One region of the Streptomyces panacea genome, then DNA from elsewhere that is predicted to be linked to it. Evidence: riboswitches for the same ligand, from Rfam matches in the RefSeq annotation. Region 1 holds a riboswitch; each other region holds the start of a gene.

Evidence for each region. Region 1 has a riboswitch for cyclic di-AMP ahead of P3L51_RS06565 (transglycosylase family protein). Riboswitches for the same ligand answer to the same signal wherever they lie in the genome.
Region 2: linked by a shared signal. The riboswitch ahead of P3L51_RS31665 (C40 family peptidase) and the one ahead of P3L51_RS06565 (transglycosylase family protein) in region 1 are both predicted to bind cyclic di-AMP.
Region 3: linked by a shared signal. The riboswitch ahead of P3L51_RS27275 (LysM peptidoglycan-binding domain-containing protein) and the one ahead of P3L51_RS06565 (transglycosylase family protein) in region 1 are both predicted to bind cyclic di-AMP.

The regions. Positions count from the first base shown of each region.
Region 1 covers NZ_JARJHW010000016.1:39,806-46,849, forward strand. The annotation lists gene P3L51_RS06555 (cytochrome P450 family protein) at 1-1,026, shown strand, start outside; gene P3L51_RS06560 (transglycosylase family protein) at 1,168-2,115, shown strand; cyclic di-AMP (ydaO/yuaA leader) riboswitch at 2,380-2,556, shown strand; gene P3L51_RS06565 (transglycosylase family protein) at 2,560-3,264, shown strand; gene eno (phosphopyruvate hydratase) at 3,546-4,832, shown strand; gene P3L51_RS06575 (FtsB family cell division protein) at 5,036-5,506, shown strand; gene P3L51_RS06580 (DUF501 domain-containing protein) at 5,533-6,159, shown strand; gene P3L51_RS06585 (Ppx/GppA phosphatase family protein) at 6,156-7,044, shown strand, end outside.
Region 2 covers NZ_JARJHW010000214.1:4,052-11,095, forward strand. The annotation lists gene P3L51_RS31650 (esterase/lipase family protein) at 1-322, shown strand, start outside; gene P3L51_RS31655 (M23 family metallopeptidase) at 639-2,258, shown strand; gene P3L51_RS31660 (ATP-dependent DNA helicase) at 2,333-4,903, opposite strand; cyclic di-AMP (ydaO/yuaA leader) riboswitch at 5,096-5,257, shown strand; gene P3L51_RS31665 (C40 family peptidase) at 5,256-6,434, shown strand; partial or broken gene P3L51_RS31670 (C40 family peptidase) at 6,902-7,044, shown strand, end outside.
Region 3 covers NZ_JARJHW010000149.1:22-7,065, reverse strand. The annotation lists gene P3L51_RS27290 (Dyp-type peroxidase) at 1-272, opposite strand, end outside; gene P3L51_RS27285 (galactose oxidase early set domain-containing protein) at 269-2,167, opposite strand; gene P3L51_RS27280 (right-handed parallel beta-helix repeat-containing protein) at 2,600-4,516, shown strand; cyclic di-AMP (ydaO/yuaA leader) riboswitch at 5,214-5,380, shown strand; gene P3L51_RS27275 (LysM peptidoglycan-binding domain-containing protein) at 5,385-6,131, shown strand; partial or broken gene P3L51_RS27270 (alpha/beta fold hydrolase) at 6,253-7,044, opposite strand, start outside.

The sequences.
Region 1 (7,044 bases):
GCCAAGGGGAAGACGGGGATCCCGGGGGAGCGGGGCGCGGAGTTGATGACGCATCTGCTGAACATCGATCCGCCCGACCACACCCGGCTGCGGAGGCTCGTGTCGCAGGCGTTCACGCCTCGCCGGGTGGCCGAATTCGCTCCCCGCGTGCAGGAGTTGACGGACGGGCTGATCGACGCCTTCGCCGCGAAGGGGGAGGCCGACCTCATCCACGACTTCGCCTTCCCGCTGCCCATCTACGCGATCTGCGATCTGCTCGGCGTCCCGCGCGAGGACCAGGACGACTTCCGCGACTGGGCCGGGATGATGATCCGGCACGGCGGCGGGCCGCGGGGCGGGGTCGCGCGGTCCGTGAAGAAGATGCGGGGCTATCTCGCCGAGCTCATCCACCGTAAGAGGGACGACCCCGGCGACGACCTGATCTCCGGTCTGATCCGGGCGAGCGACGACGGCGAGCACCTCACCGAGAACGAGGCCGCCGCGATGGCGTTCATCCTGCTCTTCGCGGGGTTCGAGACGACCGTGAATCTGGTGGGTAACGGGGTGTACGCCCTGCTCCGCAACCCTGATCAGCGTGAGCGGCTCCAGCGTTCGCTCGACGCGGGCGAGACGGGGCTGCTCGCGACCGGGATCGAGGAACTGCTGCGCTACGACGGGCCGGTGGAGCTCGCCACCTGGCGCTACGCCACCGAGCCCGTGCGACTCGGCGGGCAGAACGTCGCGGTGGGCGACCCCGTCCTCGTCGTACTCGCCGCCGCCGACCGCGACCCGGAACGGTTCGACGATCCGGACCGGCTCGACCTGTCGCGGAGTGACAACAAACACCTCGGATACGGCCACGGCATCCACTACTGCCTCGGCGCACCGCTCGCCCGGCTGGAGGGGCAGGCCGCCCTCGGTACGCTTCTGACCCGCTTGCCCGACTTGCGACTTGCGGTCGATCCATCCGATTTGCGGTGGCGTGGGGGGCTCATCATGCGTGGACTGCGCACGCTCCCGGTGCAGTTCACAGCGGTGCGTGACTGACGGATCGTCAACACTGTGACTTTCACGTGATCTCCGCTGCATCGACTTGTGACAGACCTTGGAGTACGGCTACGTTCACGACCGTCTCAGCAGTCACGTGTTCGGGATTCACGTTTCAGCAGTCTCACGGAAGGCAACCGCATGCGCTCCGGGAACGGCCGGCACCGTCGGCCCCGTCAAGCCCCCGCCCTCGTCGTCGCGGCAGGGGTGACAGGCTCGGCGATCGCCATTCCGCTGCTCGGCGCGACCGGCGCCAGCGCGGCCGACGCCACCACCTGGGACCGCGTCGCCGAGTGCGAGAGCGGCGGCATGTGGAGCGCCGACCTCGGCAACGGGTTCTATGGCGGGCTCCAGATCTCCCAGGAGACCTGGTCCGACTTCGGCGGTACGGCGTACGCGCCCACCGCCGACCAGGCCAGCCGCAGCCAGCAGATAGCCGTCGCCGAGAAGATCCTCGACGCGCAGGGGCCGACCGCGTGGCCGACCTGCGCGCTGGTCACCGGGCTCACGGCGGACGCCGGTACGGCTCCGGACGGCGAGCCCTCCGGTGACTCCTCCGACGCCGCCCAGAAGTCCAAGGCGCCCGCGGAGCCCGAGCCGAGCGAGACGGCCGTCCTGCCCGCCGCTCCCGAGTCGACGCCCGCGTCCGGTCAGTTCGGCCGTGACTCCGCCTCGGAGGCCCAGGAGCCCGGCACTGGGGGGCCGGGCACGGAGTCGAGCACGGACGCCGCTACCGAGGCCGGCGGCGGCCAGGGCAAGCACCGCGGCGAGGCGGCACCCGAGGCGGGCACGTCGGCCGACGCCTCGGACGGATCGGGCGAATCGGATGGAACGGCCGAAGCGGGCACGTCGGACGAAGCGCGCGACGGCGGTCGTCATGCCTCGCGGAGTGACGGTTCGGCACGCGACGGCGACACCGCCGCCGACGGCTCGTACACCGTCCGCGCCGGCGACAACCTGTGGGCCATCGCCGACGAGCAGAAGGTGGAGGGCGGCTGGTCCGCGCTCTACAAGGCGAACCGCGAGGTCGTGGGCTCCGACGCCGACCTGATCCTGCCGGGCCAGAGTCTCGATCTGGCCGCGAAGTAGGGGTAGTTAAACGGTCTATGTCCGTATCTGGGCAAGTGAGACAAGGGTCTCTTCGCCCCAACTGATGCGGTCTGACCGGCACGTCGCCCCGCCTCCGTCCCGACCTGCGTAAACAGGGGTTTCCCCGGGACGGGATGGGCGAATCATCCCGGATGTTCCTCCTTTGAACATCCGGGATGTCTGTGTTTACGGTCTGAACCGCTCGCACCGCGGGCACCGTCGACCGTCACGCCGAATCCTGCCGTCGGTCGGGGGGAGTAGTCGTCGCGTCAAGCGCCGAAGGCAGGAGCGGGGGACCCAAAGGTAAGTGCCGGTCAGTACGGCCGGCTCGGGGTGCAGTCGTGTGCAGGGGGACGTGAAGGCGTTCCCGGGTCACACGGCCGGGCAACTCACTTGGCCCGAACCCGACAGCTCACCTCGTAGGCGTCGGTGAGGAGATCTCGCATGCTGTTTTCCAGCAAGTCCGGCAGGGCCAAGCACCGCCGCCCGTCCAAGGCCGTCCGTTACGCCACGCTCGCCGGCATCACCGGTGCCGCTGTCGCGGTCCCGCTGATCGGCGCCACCTCCGCCTCCGCGGCCACCACCTCCGAGTGGGACGCCGTCGCCCAGTGCGAGTCCGGCGGCAACTGGTCGATCAACACCGGCAACGGTTACTACGGCGGCCTCCAGTTCTCCTCCTCCACCTGGGCCGCGTACGGCGGCAGCGCCTTCGCGTCCAGCGCCGACCAGGCCTCGAAGTCCCAGCAGATACAGGTCGCCGAGAAGGTCCTGGCGGGCCAGGGCAAGGGTGCCTGGCCGAGCTGTGGCGTCGGCCTGTCCAACGCCGCGAACAACGCCGGCTCCGACGACTCCGGCCAGCAGGCCCAGGAGCAGGCCCCCAAGGCCGCTCCCAAGGCCGCCCCGAAGGCCGCTCCGAAGCAGGAGTCCGCCCCGCGCGCCGCGCAGGAGCAGTCCGCCTCGCGCGGTGAGACGCGCGGCCCGGTCAAGAAGGGCGACGGCGAGTACAAGGTCAAGGCCGGCGACACGCTCTCCAAGATCGCCGACACCAAGAAGGTCGAAGGTGGCTGGAAGAAGCTCTTCGATCTGAACAAGGGCATCGTCGAGAACGCCGACGAGATCTTCCCGGGTCAGCAGCTCCACCTGAGCTGACCCTTCCCTGCCCGAGCCCCGGCACGGCGCGCCTCACTCCCCCCGGACGCGCCGTGCCGGGGCTCGGCCCCGCCCGGCCGCCACCGCCTTCGGGCCGGACCGGACCGGACAGGGCTGGACCGGGCCGGGCCGGACCCCAGGACATTCGCGGCTGAACGGGCATTCAGGACTCTTTTCGTCCCAGCGGGCGGGCATCTGCCGACCGCCGACCGGGAGCCGGTTAGGCTCATGCCGCAAGGCCAACGAGGCTCTGCACTCCACGCGTCACATCCCAGAAGGAGATGCTCGTGCCGTCCATCGACGTCGTCGTAGCCCGGGAAATCCTTGACTCCCGAGGCAACCCAACGGTCGAGGTCGAGGTCGGCCTCGACGACGGCAGCACCGGCCGTGCTGCTGTCCCCTCCGGTGCGTCCACCGGTGCGTTCGAGGCCCTTGAGCTCCGCGACGGTGACCAGAACCGCTACCAGGGCAAGGGTGTCGAGAAGGCGGTCCTCGCCGTCATCGAGCAGATCGGCCCGGAGCTCGTCGGTTACGACGCCACCGAGCAGCGCCTGATCGACCAGGCGATGTTCGACCTGGACGCCACGCCCGACAAGTCCTCGCTCGGCGCCAACGCCATCCTCGGTGTCTCCCTGGCCGTGGCGCACGCCGCGTCCGAGGCCTCGGACCTGCCGCTCTTCCGCTACCTCGGCGGCCCGAACGCGCACCTGCTGCCCGTTCCGATGATGAACATCCTCAACGGCGGGTCGCACGCCGACTCCAACGTGGACATCCAGGAGTTCATGATCGCGCCGATCGGCGCCGAGTCGTTCTCCGAGGCCCTGCGCTGGGGTGCCGAGGTCTACCACACGCTGAAGAAGGTCCTGAAGGAGAAGGGGCTCTCCACCGGCCTCGGCGACGAGGGCGGCTTCGCGCCGAACCTGGAGTCCAACCGCGCCGCGCTCGACCTGATCCTCGTGGCCATCAAGGAAGCCGGCTACGCCCCGGGCAAGGACATCGCGCTCGCGCTCGACGTGGCGGCCTCGGAGTTCTACAAGGACGGCTCCTACGAGTTCGAGGGCAAGTCGCGCTCGGCCGCCGAGATGACCGAGTACTACGAGGAGCTCGTCGCCTCGTACCCGCTCGTCTCCATCGAGGACCCGCTCTTCGAGGACGACTGGGCCGGCTGGAAGGTCCTCACCGACAAGCTGGGCTCCAAGGTCCAGATCGTCGGCGACGACCTCTTCGTCACCAACCCCGAGCGCCTGGCCCGTGGCATCGAGGAGGGCTCGGCCAACGCCCTGCTCGTCAAGGTCAACCAGATCGGTTCGCTGACCGAGACCCTGGACGCCGTCGAGCTGGCGCAGCGCAGCGGCTTCAAGTGCATGATGTCGCACCGTTCCGGTGAGACCGAGGACGTCACGATCGCCGACCTGGCCGTCGCCACCAACTGCGGCCAGATCAAGACCGGCGCCCCGGCCCGCTCCGAGCGCGTCGCCAAGTACAACCAGCTGCTGCGCATCGAGGAGATCCTCGACGACGCGGCGGTGTACGCGGGCCGCAGCGCGTTCCCCCGCTTCAAGGACTGACCCTCCAGCGGGCCCTCCAGGGACTGCCCTCCCAGGGCTGACCCTTCCGGGACCGCCCCTGGGGCACCGGTCATTGCCCCGCCCGTCCTACGGCCGTCCCCGGCCACGGTCCCGTACCGTGTCCGGGGACGTACGCGCGTACAGAGGCAGTACGGCGGTACAGAGGTACGAGGGGTCCGCCGGGCCTCCAGGGAGGCGGGACCATGGCCGCGAACCGGGACCGGTTCTCCACCGCGACCAAGATCAGGATCCTGGGCGAGCAGACCGCCGCCCGCGTCTACCGCTCGCAGACCCGCAGGCAGGCCCGCCGCTCCCGGCTCACCGGACGCGCGGCCTTCCTCGTGCTCGTCGTCTGCTCGCTGATCGTGGCGCTCGCCTACCCGATGCGGCAGTACGTGTCGCAGCGGAGCGACATCGCGGAGCAGAGGCAGTTGACGCGCGAGGCGGCGCGGCGGGTCGAGGAACTGCGTGACGAGAAGGCCCGACTCCAGGACGACGCGTACGTCCAGCGGCTGGCGCGCGAGCATCTGCACTACGTGATGCCGGGGGAGACCGGCTACATCATGGCCGACCCCCGGGCGGCCGACGAGCGCCGCACCGACCAGGGCGCGGCCGACCGGCCCTGGTACTCCAATCTCCTGGACGGCGTCGACAGCGCCGACCGGACGGACTGACAGACATCAAGGAAACCGACGCAGGTATGCAAACGCCCCCTCCGCAGACGACACGCGGCGAACCCACCGAGGCGGACGTCGCGGCGTTCAAGCAACAGCTCGGCCGGCCCCCGCGCGGTCTGCGCGCCATCGCGCACCGCTGCCCCTGCGGGCAGCCCGATGTGGTGGAGACCGCCCCGCGACTCCCGGACGGCACGCCGTTCCCGACGCTCTACTACCTGACCTGCCCGCGCGCGGCCTCGGCCATCGGCACGCTGGAGGCGAACGGTGTCATGAAGGAGATGACCGAACGCCTCGCCACCGACCCGGAGTTGGCCGCCGCGTACCGCGCGGCCCACGAGGACTACATCGCGCGCCGTGACGCCATCGACGTGCTGGCGGGCTTCCCGAGCGCCGGCGGGATGCCGGACCGGGTGAAGTGCCTGCACGTGCTGGTCGGCCACTCGCTCGCGGCGGGTCCGGGAGTGAACCCGCTGGGCGACGAGGCGCTGGCGATGCTGCCCGAGTGGTGGCGCAAGGGCCCCTGTGTGATCCCGTTCACAAAGCCCGGGGACGCCGACGCCGCCCAGACCGACGCCGAGGCCGCCGCCCAGCCCGACGCCGAGCAGGACGCCCGGCCCGCAGCCCAGGCCGACGCGGAGGACACGGTATGACCAGGATCGCGGCCGTCGACTGCGGTACGAACTCCATCCGCCTCCTCGTGGCCGACGCGGACCCCGCCACCGGCGAACTCGTCGACCTCGACCGGCGCATGACGATCGTGCGGCTCGGCCAGGACGTCGACCGGACGGGCCGGCTCGCCCCCGAGGCGCTGGAGCGCACCTTCGCGGCCTGCCGCGAGTACGCCGGGGTCATCAAGGAACACGGCGTGGACCGGATCCGCTTCGTGGCCACCTCCGCCTCCCGTGACGCCGAGAACCGCGACGAGTTCGTACGCGGCGTCCTCGACATCCTCGGTGTCGAACCCGAGGTGATCACCGGCGACCAGGAGGCGGAGTTCTCCTTCACCGGCGCCACCAAGGAGCTGACCGGCCGCACCGACCTGGCGAAGCCCTACCTGGTCGTGGACATCGGCGGCGGCTCCACCGAGTTCGTCGTCGGCGACGACCGGGTCACGGCCGCGCGGTCGGTGGACATGGGCTGCGTACGGCTGACCGAACGGCACCGCCCGGCCGACCCGGCCACCCTCGCCGACATCACCGCCCTGCGCGCGGACATCGCCGCCGCCATCGACACGGCGGAGCGGGCCGTCCCGCTCGGCGAGGCCCGCACCCTGGTCGGCCTGGCCGGCTCCGTCACCACGGTCGCGGCGATCGCGCTGGGTCTGACGGCGTACGACTCGGAGGCGATCCACCACGCGCGCATCCCCTTCGACGTGGTCCGGGAGATCACCACGACGCTGCTCGCCTCCACCCACGCCGAACGTGCGACGATTCCGGTGATGCATCCGGGGCGCGTCGACGTGATCGGCGCGGGCGCGCTGATCCTGCTCACGATCATGGAACGGACCGGTGCGCGGGAGGTCGTCGTGAGCGAGC
Region 2 (7,044 bases), on a different contig from region 1:
GATCGAGGAGCTGCGGGAGCCGGCGCCCGGCTGCCGGACGCGGTTCGTCAGCTTCTGGAGCGATCTCGACCAGGTCATGTCGCCGGTGGAGGCGGCCCGCGTCGAGCATCCGGACCTCATCGCGCAGAACGTGGGCGTGACCGGTATCGGCCACCTCGCACTGCCGGTGCACCCGGCCGTCGCCGCCGGAATCCGGTACGTCCTGGAGCACGACGGGACGGCGGAGCTCTCGGAGGCGGAGCTGGCGGAAGCGGCCGAATGGGCAGGAAGCGGTATGGAACGCACCGAGGACCGGGCCGACGGGGCGATATCGGTGGCATGAGGAGTGCGCGAGGGCGAGCCGCGGGCCAAACGTCGGCACCGAAATAGGTTGCGCCCACATCCGATTCGATGTCGGTTCGACACCTCACCGACACCCTAGAAATCGAACGCCCCTCGAACGTAGGGCCAAAGGTGTGCCCGCCGTCCGCCGAAAGACGGCCGAATGCCCCTTTCCAGAGCGCCGGGAAGCCGCCGAAGATTGTCGCCGTCGCATACCGCCGGGTACAGTCGCGGCCACTGCTTTCCCTTCTGGGTCCCACCGTTCGTCAGGGCGGCCCCAGGAGCCTGGTTCTGCTGCCGAGGCGAGAGAGAAGTTGGTGAACGACCAGCACCCCCACGCCGGATACGCCGCCCACGACGGCTACTCCACAGGCAGTTTCGACAGTGACCCGCTCTTCGGCGCGCTTCCGGGCGCGAGCCCGGTGGGCACGGTCACGTACGAGGCGGACCACAGCGGTCAGTACGACTCGACGCAGTGGAACGCGGGTTACGACCCCTACGCGACGCAGGCGCCGCAAGCACCCCAGGTTCAGTACGAGGCGTACGACGCGTACGCGGCGCAGCCTCAGCAGTCCCAGCAACCCGTGCAGTCGTACGACACGACGGGGCAGTGGGACGCCAACGCCTGGAACGAGGCCAACCAGGCCGCCAGTTACGGATATGACGCGACCGGCCCGAACACCCCGGCCGACCAGTGGGCGGCCCCCGTTGCCGACACCGGCGCGTACGACGCCACCGCGTGGAACTCGGGAGAACCGGCCGTCCAGTCGGACGTACCGGACGTACCGTTCCAGGCCGAGGCGCAGGCTCCGTACTACGGCGACACCGCGACGTACGAGTCGGGGGCGTACGAGCCCACCGCCTACGAACCGGCCGCGTACGAGCCCGACGCCGAGCACCAGCACGAAACCGAGCACGAGCGGCCGGAGTTCACGCCGAACGAGTTCGCCCCGACCGAGTTCGCGCAGTCGGAATACGAGCAGCCGGAATACGAGCAGCCGCAGTACGAGCAGCCCGCGTACGAGGCCGAGCACGAGTACGACACGCCCGGCCCGGAGCCTGAACACGTATCGGAATCGGCGCTGGACGCCGAGTGGGAGCATTCCGAACACCCGGACCAGCTCGTCGGGGCCGCGGCCACCGTCACCGCCGCGACCGTCGCCCCCCGCCCGGTCCGCCGGGCGGCCGGAGGCAGCCGCAGCAGGCGCCGTACACCGGCGAAGCGTTCGGCTCTGCTCACCGTCGCCGTCCCCTCCGCCTGTGTGATGGGCGTCGCCGGCATCGCCGCCGCGTCGGTCGGCGGACTCGCCGCCGAGGAGAAGAAGGACGACTCGACCACGCTCACCGCCTCGGACGCGACAGCGGTCAAGCCCGCCGCGGTGAACAACAAGCTCGACACCCAACTCGCCGCTCTCGACGCCGACGCACGAGACTTCGGGGACCGCGCCAGCCGCACCCAGGAGCGCATCGACCTCAAGGAACGTCAGGCGGAGGAGAAGAAGAAGCGCGACGCGCAGGCCGCGGCCCGCGAGGCCGCCCGCCCCAAGTTCGCCATCCCCGTCGCGAATCACGCGCTCAGCGCGTACTACGGCCAGGCCGGCGTCAACTGGATGTCGATGCACACGGGCATCGACTTCCCCGTCTCGTACGGCACGCCGGTGATGGCCGCGACGGACGGCACCGTCCGTACGCAATGGAACGGCGCCTACGGCAACATGGCGATCGTCACCGCCGCCGACGGCACCGAGACCTGGTACTGCCACCTCAGCAGCACGAAGATCCGCTCCGGCTCCGTCAAGGCCGGTGACGAGATCGCGTACTCGGGGAATTCGGGCAACTCCACCGGTCCGCACCTGCACTTCGAGGTACGGCCGGGCGGCGGCTCGGCGATCGACCCGCTGTCCTGGTTCCGCAGCCACGGCCTCAACCTGTCGTAGGCGGGGCGCGATTCCTTACATCACCTGGTAGTGACGGATGCGGCGGGCCGACGGGGCCCGCCGCATGCGTGCTTCTACAGCTTGTCGACGGGCGCGTAGCGCAGTAGCAGCCGCTTCGGCTTGGAGTCCCCGAAGTCGATCGTCGCCTGCGCGTCAGCGCCCGAACCCGTCACCGTGACGACCGTCCCGAGCCCGAACTGGTCGTGCGTGACCCGGTCCCCCACCGCGAGCGAGATGACCGGCTTCTCGGTCGCGCGCCGGGTGGCGAAGCCCGCGGGGCCCGAGCGTGAGCGGGACGCGGACAGCGAGGACGCGATCCCCGACGTCGGTCCGGCCGGGGCGGCCATCGGGCCGGTGCGCTTCCACTGCAGATACTCGCCCGGAATCTCCTCCAGGAAGCGCGACGGCGGATTGTACGAGGGCTGGCCCCACGCACTGCGCATCGAGGACCGGGTGAGGTAGAGCCGCTCGCGGGCGCGCGTGATGCCGACGTACGCCAGCCTGCGCTCCTCCTCCAGCTCCTTGGCCTGGCCGAGCGCGCGCATGTGCGGGAAGACGCCGTCCTCCATGCCCGTCAGGAAGACGACGGGGAACTCCAGCCCCTTCGCCGTGTGCAGCGTCATCAGCGTGATGACACCGGAGCCGTCCTCGTCCTCGTCGGGGATCTGGTCGGAGTCGGCGACGAGCGCGACCCGCTCCAGGAACTCGGCGAGAGTGCCCGACGTGGTCGCGGCGGGCGCGTCCGCGTCGGCGGCCGCCTCGTCGGCGTCGGCCCCGGCCCCCGTGTCCGTGTCCGTGGTCGTGTCCGTGGTCGTACCGGCGCCGGCGGACGCGTCCGTGGCCGCCGTCTGGTCCGCCCCCGCCGCCTGAGCCCTCTCCTGCTCGAACTCCAGCGCCACGGCGGCCAGTTCCTGCAAGTTCTCGATCCGCGTCTCGTCCTGCGGGTCGGTCGACGCCTGCAACTCCGCCAGATACCCGGTCCGTTCCAGCACGGCCTCCAGGACCGTCGCCGGCCCGGCGCCGGACTCGACGACCGTACGCAGCTCCTCCATCAGCGTGTTGAAGCGCTTCACGGCGTTCGACGAGCGGGCCGCCATGCCGTACGCCTCGTCGACCCGGCGCAGCGCCTGCGCGAAGGAGATCTTCTCCCGCGCCGAGAGCGCGTCGATCATCGCCTCGGCGCGGTCGCCGATACCGCGCTTGGGCACGTTCAGAATCCGGCGCAGCGGGACACTGTCCTCCGGATTGGCGAGCACCCGCAGATAGGCCAGCACATCGCGGACCTCCTTGCGCTCGTAGAAGCGCACGCCGCCGACGACCTTGTAGGGCAGGCCGACTCGGATGAAGATCTCTTCGAAGACACGCGACTGCGCGTTCGTCCGGTAGAAGACGGCGACATCGCCCGCCTTGGCCTCCGACGCGTCCGTCATGCGGTCGATCTCGTCGGCGACGAACTGCGCCTCGTCGTGCTCGGTGTCGGCCACGTACCCGGTGATCAGGGCGCCCGCTCCCGCGTTCGTCCAGAGATTCTTGGGGCGCCGGCTCTCGTTGCGCTCGATGACCGCGTTGGCAGCGCTGAGGATCGTCTGCGTGGAGCGGTAATTCTGCTCCAGCAGGATCGTCGTCGCGTTCGGATAGTCCTCCTCGAACTGGAGGATGTTACGGATCGTGGCGCCCCGGAACGCGTAGATGGACTGGTCGGCGTCACCGACGACGCACAGCTCGGCCGGGTCGTGTCCCTCGCCCGAGGGGCCGACCAGCTCGCGCACCAGGGTGTACTGCGCGTGGTTGGTGTCCTGGTACTCGTCCACCAGGACGTGGCGGAAGCGGCGGCGGTAGTGCTCGGCGACCTCACCGAACGCCTGGAGCAGATGGACCGTCGTCATGATGATGTCGTCGAAGTCCAGGGCGTTGGCCTCGCGCAGCCTCGCCTGGTACATCCGGTACGCCTCGGCCAGCGTCTTCTCGAAGGGGTCCGTGGCCTGACCGGCGAAGGTCTCCTCGTCGATCAGCTCGTTCTTCAGATTCGAGATCTTGGCGCTGAACGACTTCGGGGGGTGCCGCTTGGGGTCGAGGTCCAGATCACGGCAGACCAGGGCCATGAGCCGCTTGGAGTCGGCCGCGTCGTAGATCGAGAACGAGGACGTGAAGCCGAGCCGCTTCGACTCGCGGCGCAGGATCCGCACGCAGGCGCTGTGGAACGTCATCACCCACATGGCGTTCGCGCGCGGTCCGACGAGCTGCTCGACGCGCTCCTTCATCTCGCCCGCGGCCTTGTTGGTGAAGGTGATCGCCAGTATTTCGCCCGGGTGCACACTGCGGGTCCCCAGCAGATGCGCGATCCGATGGGTCAGCACCCGGGTCTTGCCCGAGCCGGCGCCGGCCACGATGAGCAGCGGCGATCCGGTGTGCACGACGGCGGCGCGCTGCTCGTCGTTCAGTCCTTCGAGCAGCGCCGCCGGGTCCACCACCGTGCGCGGCGCACCGTCGCGGTGGTACGGATCCCTGGGAGGGGGCACGTCGAACTTCCCTCCGAAGAGATCGTCGGGCACCTGCTCCGGAGCGGTGTCCTCGGGCGGCGGCGGGGGCTCCTCGGCCGAGGGCTGGAGGTCCGCCAGAAAGCTGTCGTCAAAGAGGCTGCTCATCGCTTCCTGAGTCTAGGGTGCCGCACTGACAGCCAACCGCCACATGGCCTCGCGGGGGTCCCCACGACCGTTTATGCGAAAGGTCACGGAAATGTATCGGGCATATCGGCCATCAACCTTCACAGCGGCACCACAGATTGGCTACCGTGCTCGCCGAGGCGGTCCGTACTCCATCGGCGATCAGCGCCAAGCGGGCTGCCTGCGCCGAATCCGGCTTCCCCGAAGGAAGTCCGGAACCGGGGACCCACCATGTTCGACCGGGGTGAATCGGGCCGTACCCCCAGGCCCGTAGGGCAACCTTCCGTTCCGCCCGAACCCGACAGCTAACCCGGTAGGCGGTCCACGGAAGGAGATGCCGACCTTGGCGTCGCATCGCAAATCGCGCACTCGCACCGGAGTGCGCGCGAACACACCGGCCGTCGGTTTCACCACGGCCGCGCTCGCCTCGGTCACGCTGCTCTCGACGCAGAGCGCCACCGCCGCGCCCTCCGAGCCCAACCCCTCGGTGGAAGAGGTGCAGAAGAAGGTCGACGATCTGTACCGGCAGGCCGGTACGGCGACGCAGCAGTACAACAAGGCGAAGGAAGCGACCGACACCCAGCGCAAGTCGGTCGACCGGGTCCTGGACGACGTGGCCAAGAGCGCCGACAAGGTGAACGAGGCACGGCGCGCCCTCGGTACGTACGCGGCGGCGCAGTACCGCGCGGGCGCGGTCGGTCCCACGGCCGCCCTGATGTTCGCCGACAGCCCGGAGTCGTACTTCGAACAGACCCAGCTGATGGACCGACTGACCGACCGCCAGCAGGGGGCCGTCGAGGACTTCCAGAAGGAGCAGCGGTCCGCGGCGAAGAAGCGCGCCACGGCGACGAAGAGCCTGGAGACGCTCACCGAGTCGCAGACCTCGCTCAAGGCGGGCAAGCAGAAGGTCCAGGACAAGCTTGCCGCGGCACGGTCGCTGCTGTCGGAGCTGACGGCCGAGGAGAAGGCGCGGCTCGCCGCGCTGGAGCTGAAGAAGGAGCAGGAGGCGCGCCGCAAGGCCGAGGCGAAGGCCGAGGAGGAGGCCGCGGAGCGCAAGCGCCAGGAGGAGGCGCGGCAGAAGGAGCAGCCGCCCGCCACCGGCGGCGGCACGGGCACGGGTACGGGTACGGGCACCGGCTCGGGGGCCACGGACGGTACGTACGCGGCCAAGGCCGAGAAGGTCCTCGCGTTCGCCCGCGCCCAGATCGGCAAGCCGTACGTGTGGGGCGCCACCGGCCCCAGCTCGTACGACTGCTCGGGGCTGACGGCCGCCGCCTGGAAGGCGGCGGGCGTACAGCTGCCGCGTACGACCTGGGACCAGGTGAAGGTCGGCAAGCGCGTCGCCACGGCGGATCTGCTCCCCGGTGACCTGGTGTTCTTCTACGACGACATCAGCCACGTCGGCATCTACAAGGGCGACGGCAAGATGATCCACGCGCCGAAGCCGGGCGCGAACGTCCGCGAGGAGTCCATCTACTACATGCCGATCTACGGCAGCGTCCGCCCGGCCTGAACACCGGCCTGAACACCGGCCGGGTGCGCGGCCGGGTCCATGGCGCCCTCGCCCCGGCCGGCGCGCCCGACGGTGATCAGGGCGCGGCCGTCGGCGTCGGAGAAGGCGTCCCCCGACGTCCGACGGCATGAGTGCGAGGGCGGTCCGTTCGCGGTCCGCCCGTACCGGCTCACCCGCCGTGAGCGTCCGTGCCGGGGCCGGTGCCGGGGCCGGTGCCGGGGTCTCCGTACCACCACTCGCCGTCCCGCGTGCCGGAGTCGTCGGAGTGATCAAGTCCGGTCCGAAACAGGCGGAGTGGCCGCGCGCCCGGCGGCCACAATCCGTCGTGGAACTATCGGGTCCGGGCAATAGCGGCCATGCCGACGCGCTTCCGTGACCGCCGCGCCTAGCGTCCTCCACGACAGAGATCCCGTACGGAACCGCGCCTCCTCGCGAGAGCCGGACCGAAGAAGGATGTGGACGCCCTCGTGGCAGCGCACCGCCGACCCCGATTCAAGCACCGGCCGTTCAGCGGCCCGTACGTCCGTACGGCGGCCACTCTCGCCCTCGCGGGCGCCGCGACGGCCGCCGGTCTCGAAGGACCCGCGCACGCCGACTCCCAGCTCACCAC
Region 3 (7,044 bases), on a different contig from region 1:
TTGGGGTCGTCGCCGCCGGACTGCTTACGGGCCTTGCTGAACTCCGCGTTGAACGCGGCGACCTGCCGGGTCGTGGCGATCCGGGGCCGCAGCCGGCGCAGCCAGGTCCTGGCCTGCGCGTCGTTCTCGAACTTCAGTAAGAGGAGCTGGACATGGTCCTTCTTGGCTCCGGCGATGATGTCACCCTGGATCTCCCGGCTGGTGCGCAGCGGCAGATCGGCCCCGCCGCCGGACGGGTCGTACGTCGGCGGAGGCTCCGTCACGTAGGTCATGACCGGGCCCCGTCCGGCTCCAGGGAGATCCACTTGGCGACGCTCGGCACGCCCTCCTCGTTGAGGAGGAAGAGCATGTACCAGCCGGGCGGGGCGGCCTCGGCGGTGGGCGGAGCCTGAAGGTCCAGTTCGCCGCTGCCCTGCCGCTTGATCCGCAGCTCCAGGTGGCGCTGGCTGGTGTTGACCGAGTGGGTGGCGGTCGTGGGCGCCAGCAGCACGGCCCGCTTCACCTCGTCGGCGGTCGAGCTGGAGACGGTGAACCGCTCGTCGAAGGCGAGCGGCCGGGACGGGACGGAACCCAGCTGGGGGCGCGCGCCGTTGTGGAGATACGGCGGCTCGTACATCTCGATCGTGCCGTCGATGTCGTCCTTGATGTCCCGGTCGTTGGCGATCTGCTGCGCCTCGTCGCCGGTGACCATGACGCGGCCGTCGGGCAGCACCACGGCGTTCGAGTGGTATCCGCGCGGCAGCCGCTGGACGGGGCCGAGGCGCCAGTCGCCGTTCTCGTCCCGCAGCTCCGTGTGGCGGTACTTCAGGTCCGCGTTCGGGTTGTACTGCCCGTTGCCGTAGTCGCGGATGTCGTAGGAGCCGTTGACCGTGAGCAGATTTCCGGTGGGCAGCAGCAGGGTGTTGTCCTGCGTACGGCCGAAGGCCCGCGCCTCCTTCGTCTTCCACTTGCCCGCGGCGAGCTGGTAGGTGTTCGGGTCCGTGCGGTCGCCGCCGAGGACCAGGACGGAGTCCGGGCCGCGGAAGCCGCCGGGGAGCGGAACGGCGGAGCCGTAACCGCGGTCGACGGCGCCCGGCCGCTGCGCCAGATCGCTCCGGGTCTCCTTGACCGGATCGAACAGCCACTGCTGGTCGTGGCTGCGGCCGAGGCCGTAGATGTTCCCGTCGCGCAGGCTGAACAGGTGCGGGTAGTCGAGCTTGTACGGGGCGTCCGCGCCGAAGCGGTCGACGGGCCGGAAGCGGGGGAGGTCGGTCTTGCGGTACGGAACGGGGTCCCGCAGCGCGGGGAAGCGCTCCACGATCGGGGTGGGCGTGCCCCAACCCAGCTCGGACTGGCCGGACATGATCAGCATCCGGCCGTCGGGGCCGGTGACGACGCTGGGATACCAGCGGCCCACGGACATGTCCTCATTCATCGCCCAGGTCTCGCTCCACGGGTCGAAGACGAAGGACAGCTTGGCGCCCGAGCCGCCGTTGCCGCCGAGATTGCCGCCGAAGACACCGAGCATCCCGTTCGGCAGGAAGGCGTGGCCCGCGCAGAAGAGGGGCGCGGGGCGGGAGACGCCCGTGCTGTCGGGCATCGTGACGGCGGGCGGGGTGACCTTCTTGAAGGCGTTGGCGCCGGTGCCCTTCTCGGGGTCCCAGAGGTAGGCGCGGCCCCGGTTGGCCGCCCCGACGATCTGAGTGGGGGCCGTCTCCTTGGTGGGGTCGGTCTCGATCCGCTCGAAGGAGAAGAGGAGCACCTTGCCGGTCGGCAGCTGGGCGACGTGGACGCCGAAGTCCGGTGAGTCGAAGTACTCCTTGAAGGCGCCGAAGTCCGACGCCTTGTACTCCCTGTTGGTCTTCTCCTGGCTCTCGGTGAGTGCCTTCAGCCGGGCGGTGCGAGTCGCCTGCGGATAGGTGCCGAGGTCCGCGGCGCCCTGCCGGGTGGTGGCGTGCTCCTCGGCGTGCTCGCGGCCGAGCATCGCCACTTCGGCGGGATCGACCGCGGGGGCCGCCGCCTTCCCGGCGGGGTCGGCGCCCGCCCCGGTGGAGTGCTCGTGGTGGCCCTCGCCGCTGTGAGCGACGACGGGGGCGGCACCGACGAGAGTCGAGGCGGCGAGGGCGCTGACGACAGCGCAGGCCGCCAGCGTGTTGGACAGCCTTGTGCGAGAGCGGGGATTTCTCATGCGGCTCGGTCCAGGTCCTTTCCGGGGTGGGTGAAGCACGCGGTACGGCGGTGCCGTACCCGGAGCGAATGACTACTCGCAGTAATCAATGCTGGCGGTGCCCGGTGGGAAAGGTCCAGAAAAACGAGCCATGTTGCCTCTATGGAGGTAACAGGCAGCTCATAGGGTTCGCCCTCCGCGCGCACGCCCGGCGCGCGGTCCGGCCGCCGCACGCCAAGTCGGCGTCTGGCGCGAGCTGTTGACAAACCCGCGACATGCTTGAAAACTCTGACTGCCTGATCGCAGGACCTGAACGGTGAAGCTCAATTCTTCGCTGTTCTCTTGCAAGATTGGGGCAGTCGTTCTGTCCCGTTTGATCGTGGTCCTGCCGTCCACCCCCACCACGGACCAGGCACCGCTCACTCTGTCGACCCCACGGAAACAGAGGACACCATGAAGTCGAAGCACCTGAGACGACGGCTGATCTCCGGTATGTCCATGACCGGCCTGCTCGTCGTCGGACTCCTGCCCGCCGCCTCCGCCTCGGCGGCCGGCGCTCCCACGAAGGCCGACCACGCGCCGGCGCGCTCGGCCGCGGCCGAGCGCGGAGCCACCCTCCCGTACACCGAGTACGAGGCCGAAGCGGCCGACTACGACGGCACGTTGCTGGAGGCGGACGCGAAGCGCACCTTCGGGCACACCAACTTCGCCAGCGAGTCGTCCGGCCGCGAATCGGTGCGGCTGGACAACTCCGGGGAGTTCGTGGAGTTCACCTCCACCAACGCGGCGAACTCGATCGTCGTACGCAACTCCATACCCGACGCCCCGGGCGGTGGCGGCATCGACGCCACCCTCAGCCTCTACGCCGACGGCGCCTTCGTACAGAAGCTGGATCTGTCGTCCAGGCACAGCTGGCTGTACGGCGACACCGACGACCCCGAGTCGCTGACCAACACGCCCCAGACGGACGCCCGCAGGCTGTTCGACGAGTCGCACGCGCTGCTGGAAAGGAGCTATCCGGCGGGCACGAAGTTCAAGCTCCAGCGCGACGCGGAGGACACCGCCCCGTTCTACATCGTCGACCTGGTCGACCTGGAGCAGGTGGCGCCCCCGGCGCCCAAGCCGGCCGAGTGCGCCTCGATCACCGAGTACGGGGCCGTCCCCGACGACGGGAACGACGACACCAAGGCCATCCAGGACGCGGTGACCGCCGACCAGAACGGCGACATCGACTGCGTATGGATCCCGGCGGGCCAGTGGCGCCAGGAGCGGAAGATCCTGACCGACGACCCGCTGAACCAGGGGCAGTACAACCAGATCGGGATCAGTGACGTCTCGATCCGCGGCGCGGGTATGTGGCACTCGCAGCTCTACACGCTCACCGAGCCGCAGAACGCGGGCGGGATCAACCACCCGCACGAGGGCAACTTCGGCTTCGACATCGACGACAACACCCAGATCTCCGACATCGCGATCTTCGGCTCCGGCCGGATCCGCGGCGGCGGGGGCGCTGAGGGCGGAGTGGGCCTCAATGGCCGCTTCGGCAAGAACACCAAGATCTCCAACGTCTGGATCGAGCACGCCAACGTAGGTGCCTGGGTCGGCCGCGACTACGACAACATCCAGGCGCTCTGGGGCCCCGCCGACGGCCTCCAATTCAGCGGAATGCGGATTCGCAACACATACGCCGACGGCATCAACTTCACCAATGGCACGCGCGATTCGCAGGTCGACAATTCGTCCTTCCGCACCACGGGTGACGATTCGCTCGCCATCTGGGCCAACCGGTACGTCAAGGACCCGGCGGTGGACATCGCGCACGACAACTCGTTCACCAACAACACCATTCAGCTGCCCTGGCGGGCGAACGGCGTCGCGATATACGGCGGTTACGGCAACAAGGTGCAGAACAACCTGATCGCCGACACCGCCAACTATCCCGGCATCATGCTGGCGACCGACCACGACCCCCTGCCTTTCTCCGGCGAGACCCTGCTCACCGGAAACGCGCTCCACCGCACCGGCGGCGCCTTCTGGAACGAGGACCAGGAGTTCGGCGCGATCACGATCTTCCCGGCGAGCCGGGACATCACCGGAGTCAAGATCAGGGACACCGAGATCTCGGACTCCACCTATGACGGCATTCAGTTCAAGAACGGCGGCGGCAACGTACCGGACGTGGAGATCGGCAACGTGACGATTCACAAGTCCAACAACGGCTCCGGCGTCCTGGCGATGGGCGGCGCCCGCGGCAGCGCGGCGCTGACCAACGTGACCATCACCGGCTCGGCCGAGGGTGACGTCCTCGTCGAGCCGGGATCGAGCTTCGTGATCACCGGCGGCCCCGGCACCAAGCAGGCCGTCAACTAGGCCCCGGCCCCCGACCCCTGGTTCACAAATATGGGCTTTTAGGTACATATCCCTAGGTCGCGAGCCCGCTCGGCGCCTTCCGTACCGCTCCGCGAGGGGAGCGGTGGAAGGCGCCGAGTCGTCGGCGTAGTCACTCCATGACGTCACGTGCCCGAGGGAACCGCTTCGCGGGTATCGGGCACAGCGGCGCCCGGTCCCCTCCCGAACCCTCCGCCCCCGAACCCTCCGCGGAAACCTTCGCCGGAGGGCGGCGCCGCATTCACGTGACGGGGGGCCGGGTCGAATGCGCGCGTGGACAAAGGGTGTTGGCGGGCTGTCGACAGTGAATTCGCCCAGGGGTGGGCACCTCGCCTCCACTTCGCCGCGATCCACATAAAGTAATCATTTGTCCGCTTTGCGGGGTGGGTCGTTATGGGTATTTCGCGCCTAACTTGTCCCTTTCTGGATGGTGTTGTGTATGCGTGGTTGCGTTGAATGCCCGTGATGTGTGTCACAGGGGCGGCGGGTCACGCGTTCCGCCCGACTGGCCACTTCCCGCACTGGAAAAGAAAGTTGAGACCTGAATCGCCGGGCAGGAATTCGGATTGATCTCCACCGGACCCGTGAATGGCATGGTGCCGTGAATTCAGGACTTGTTTCGCCCGGACGTTCTCGCTTACGTTCTCGTCATTCCGGACGGAACGCCGAATCCTGCCGCCGTCCGGAAACCGCATCCAACCATTCACGTACGGCAGGAGCGGGGGACCCAGGTAAGTCGCCGATCCGGAACACCGGACCGGCTCGGGGTGAAGCCGCGCCCACAGCGCGGCCGGGCATCTCCCGCCCGAACCCGACAGCTCACCTCGCAGGCGACGGAGAGGACCTCGTCATGCCCGCACAGGGTAAGCACCGCCGTTCCCGCACCATCCCGCTCGCCCACCGGCTCATCGCCGTCGGCACGGGCGGCGCCGCACTCGCCCTGCCCCTGGTGACCGCCACCACGGCCGGCGCCGCGCCCGCCCCGCAGCACGTCGCGGCGGCCCCGTCGGCCGTCACCGCCGCCCAGAAGGTGACCCACACCGTCGTGAAGGGCGAGTCGCTGGCCAAGATCGCGGACGCCCGTTCCGTGAGCGGTGGCTGGAAGGCGCTGTACAAGACCAACCGCGACACCGTCGGCGACAACCCGTCGCTCATCCGCCCCGGCCTGAAGCTGAAGCTCGCCGGAAAGCCCAAGGCAGCCGCCGCCCCGACCGCCTCGGCCAAGGAAGCCTCGGCCAAGCCCGCCGAAGCCGTCCAGGCCGCCGCGAAGTCCTACACCAACGACCTCGACGGCTGGATCCGGGAGGCGCTGGACGTCATGGCGCAGAACGGCATCCCCGGCTCGTACGACGGCATCCACCGCAACATCATGCGCGAGTCCGCGGGCAACCCCCAGGCCATCAACAACTGGGACTCCAACGCCGCGGCCGGCATACCGTCGAAGGGCCTGCTCCAGGTCATCGACCCGACGTTCGAGGCGTACCACGTGCCCGGCACGTCGACCGACAGCTACGACCCGGTCGCCAACATCACCGCGGCGTGCAACTACGCGGCCGACCGCTACGGCTCGATCGACAACGTCAACGGCCCCTACTAAGAGGCGGTATCACCACCTCGCGCGACTCTCGGGCCGCGTCTGTCCCTCCCTCGCCGGCCGGGCCGCACACGCGGCCCGGCCGGCGAGCGGCGTGAGGCGCCCCGGACCGGAACCGCGGAGCTCAGGACAGCCCCTGGGTAAGGATCTCGCCCCGCGCCACCAGCCAGTCCATCGCCGACGGGCACACGTCGAGCACCGAGACATGCCCGTCCTCGGGCCGCACCCACAGCTCCGCGCGGGGGAGAGCGGCGAGCATCCACTCGGCGTGCGCGGGTGGTACGACCCGGTCGAGGCTGCCCTGCACGAGCAGTACGGGCGCGGCCACCTCCGCAAGGTCGAAGCCCCACGCGGTGGCGAAGGCGACATCGTCGTCGATCAGCCCGTCCGCCCCGGCCTGACCCGCCTTCCCCGCGTCGGCCCCCAGCGACGTCCACGTGCCCGCCAGCGCCGCGAAGTCGGCGGAGGTGAAGCTCGACGGGTCGAACTCGTCCGTCGCCGCGTACAGTTCGCGCGCCTCGCGCCCGTCGGCGGCGGCCCGCAGGCCCCCGGGCGAGGTCATCCCCTCGTACCAGTCGAAGTCCCGCGTGTACGGCGCGATGCCCGCCAGGCAGGCCACACCCGTCACCCGGTCCGGCAGCAGCGCGGCGCACGCCAGCGCGTGCGGCCCACCACCGGACGCCCCCATCACCGCGAACGACCCCACGCCGAGAGCGTCGGCGATCCGGGCCACGTCGTCCGCCGCCGCGGCCACGTTCCGGCCCGGCAGCGGGCTGGAACCTCCGTAACTGGGGCGGCCGTACGTCACCAGCCGGATACCGCGCGCCGCCGCCGCGGTGAGCAGCGGCTCCAGCGGTGCGCCCGTCTGCGGCGAGCCGTGGTGCCACACGACGGTGAACCCGCCCCCGGCACCCCC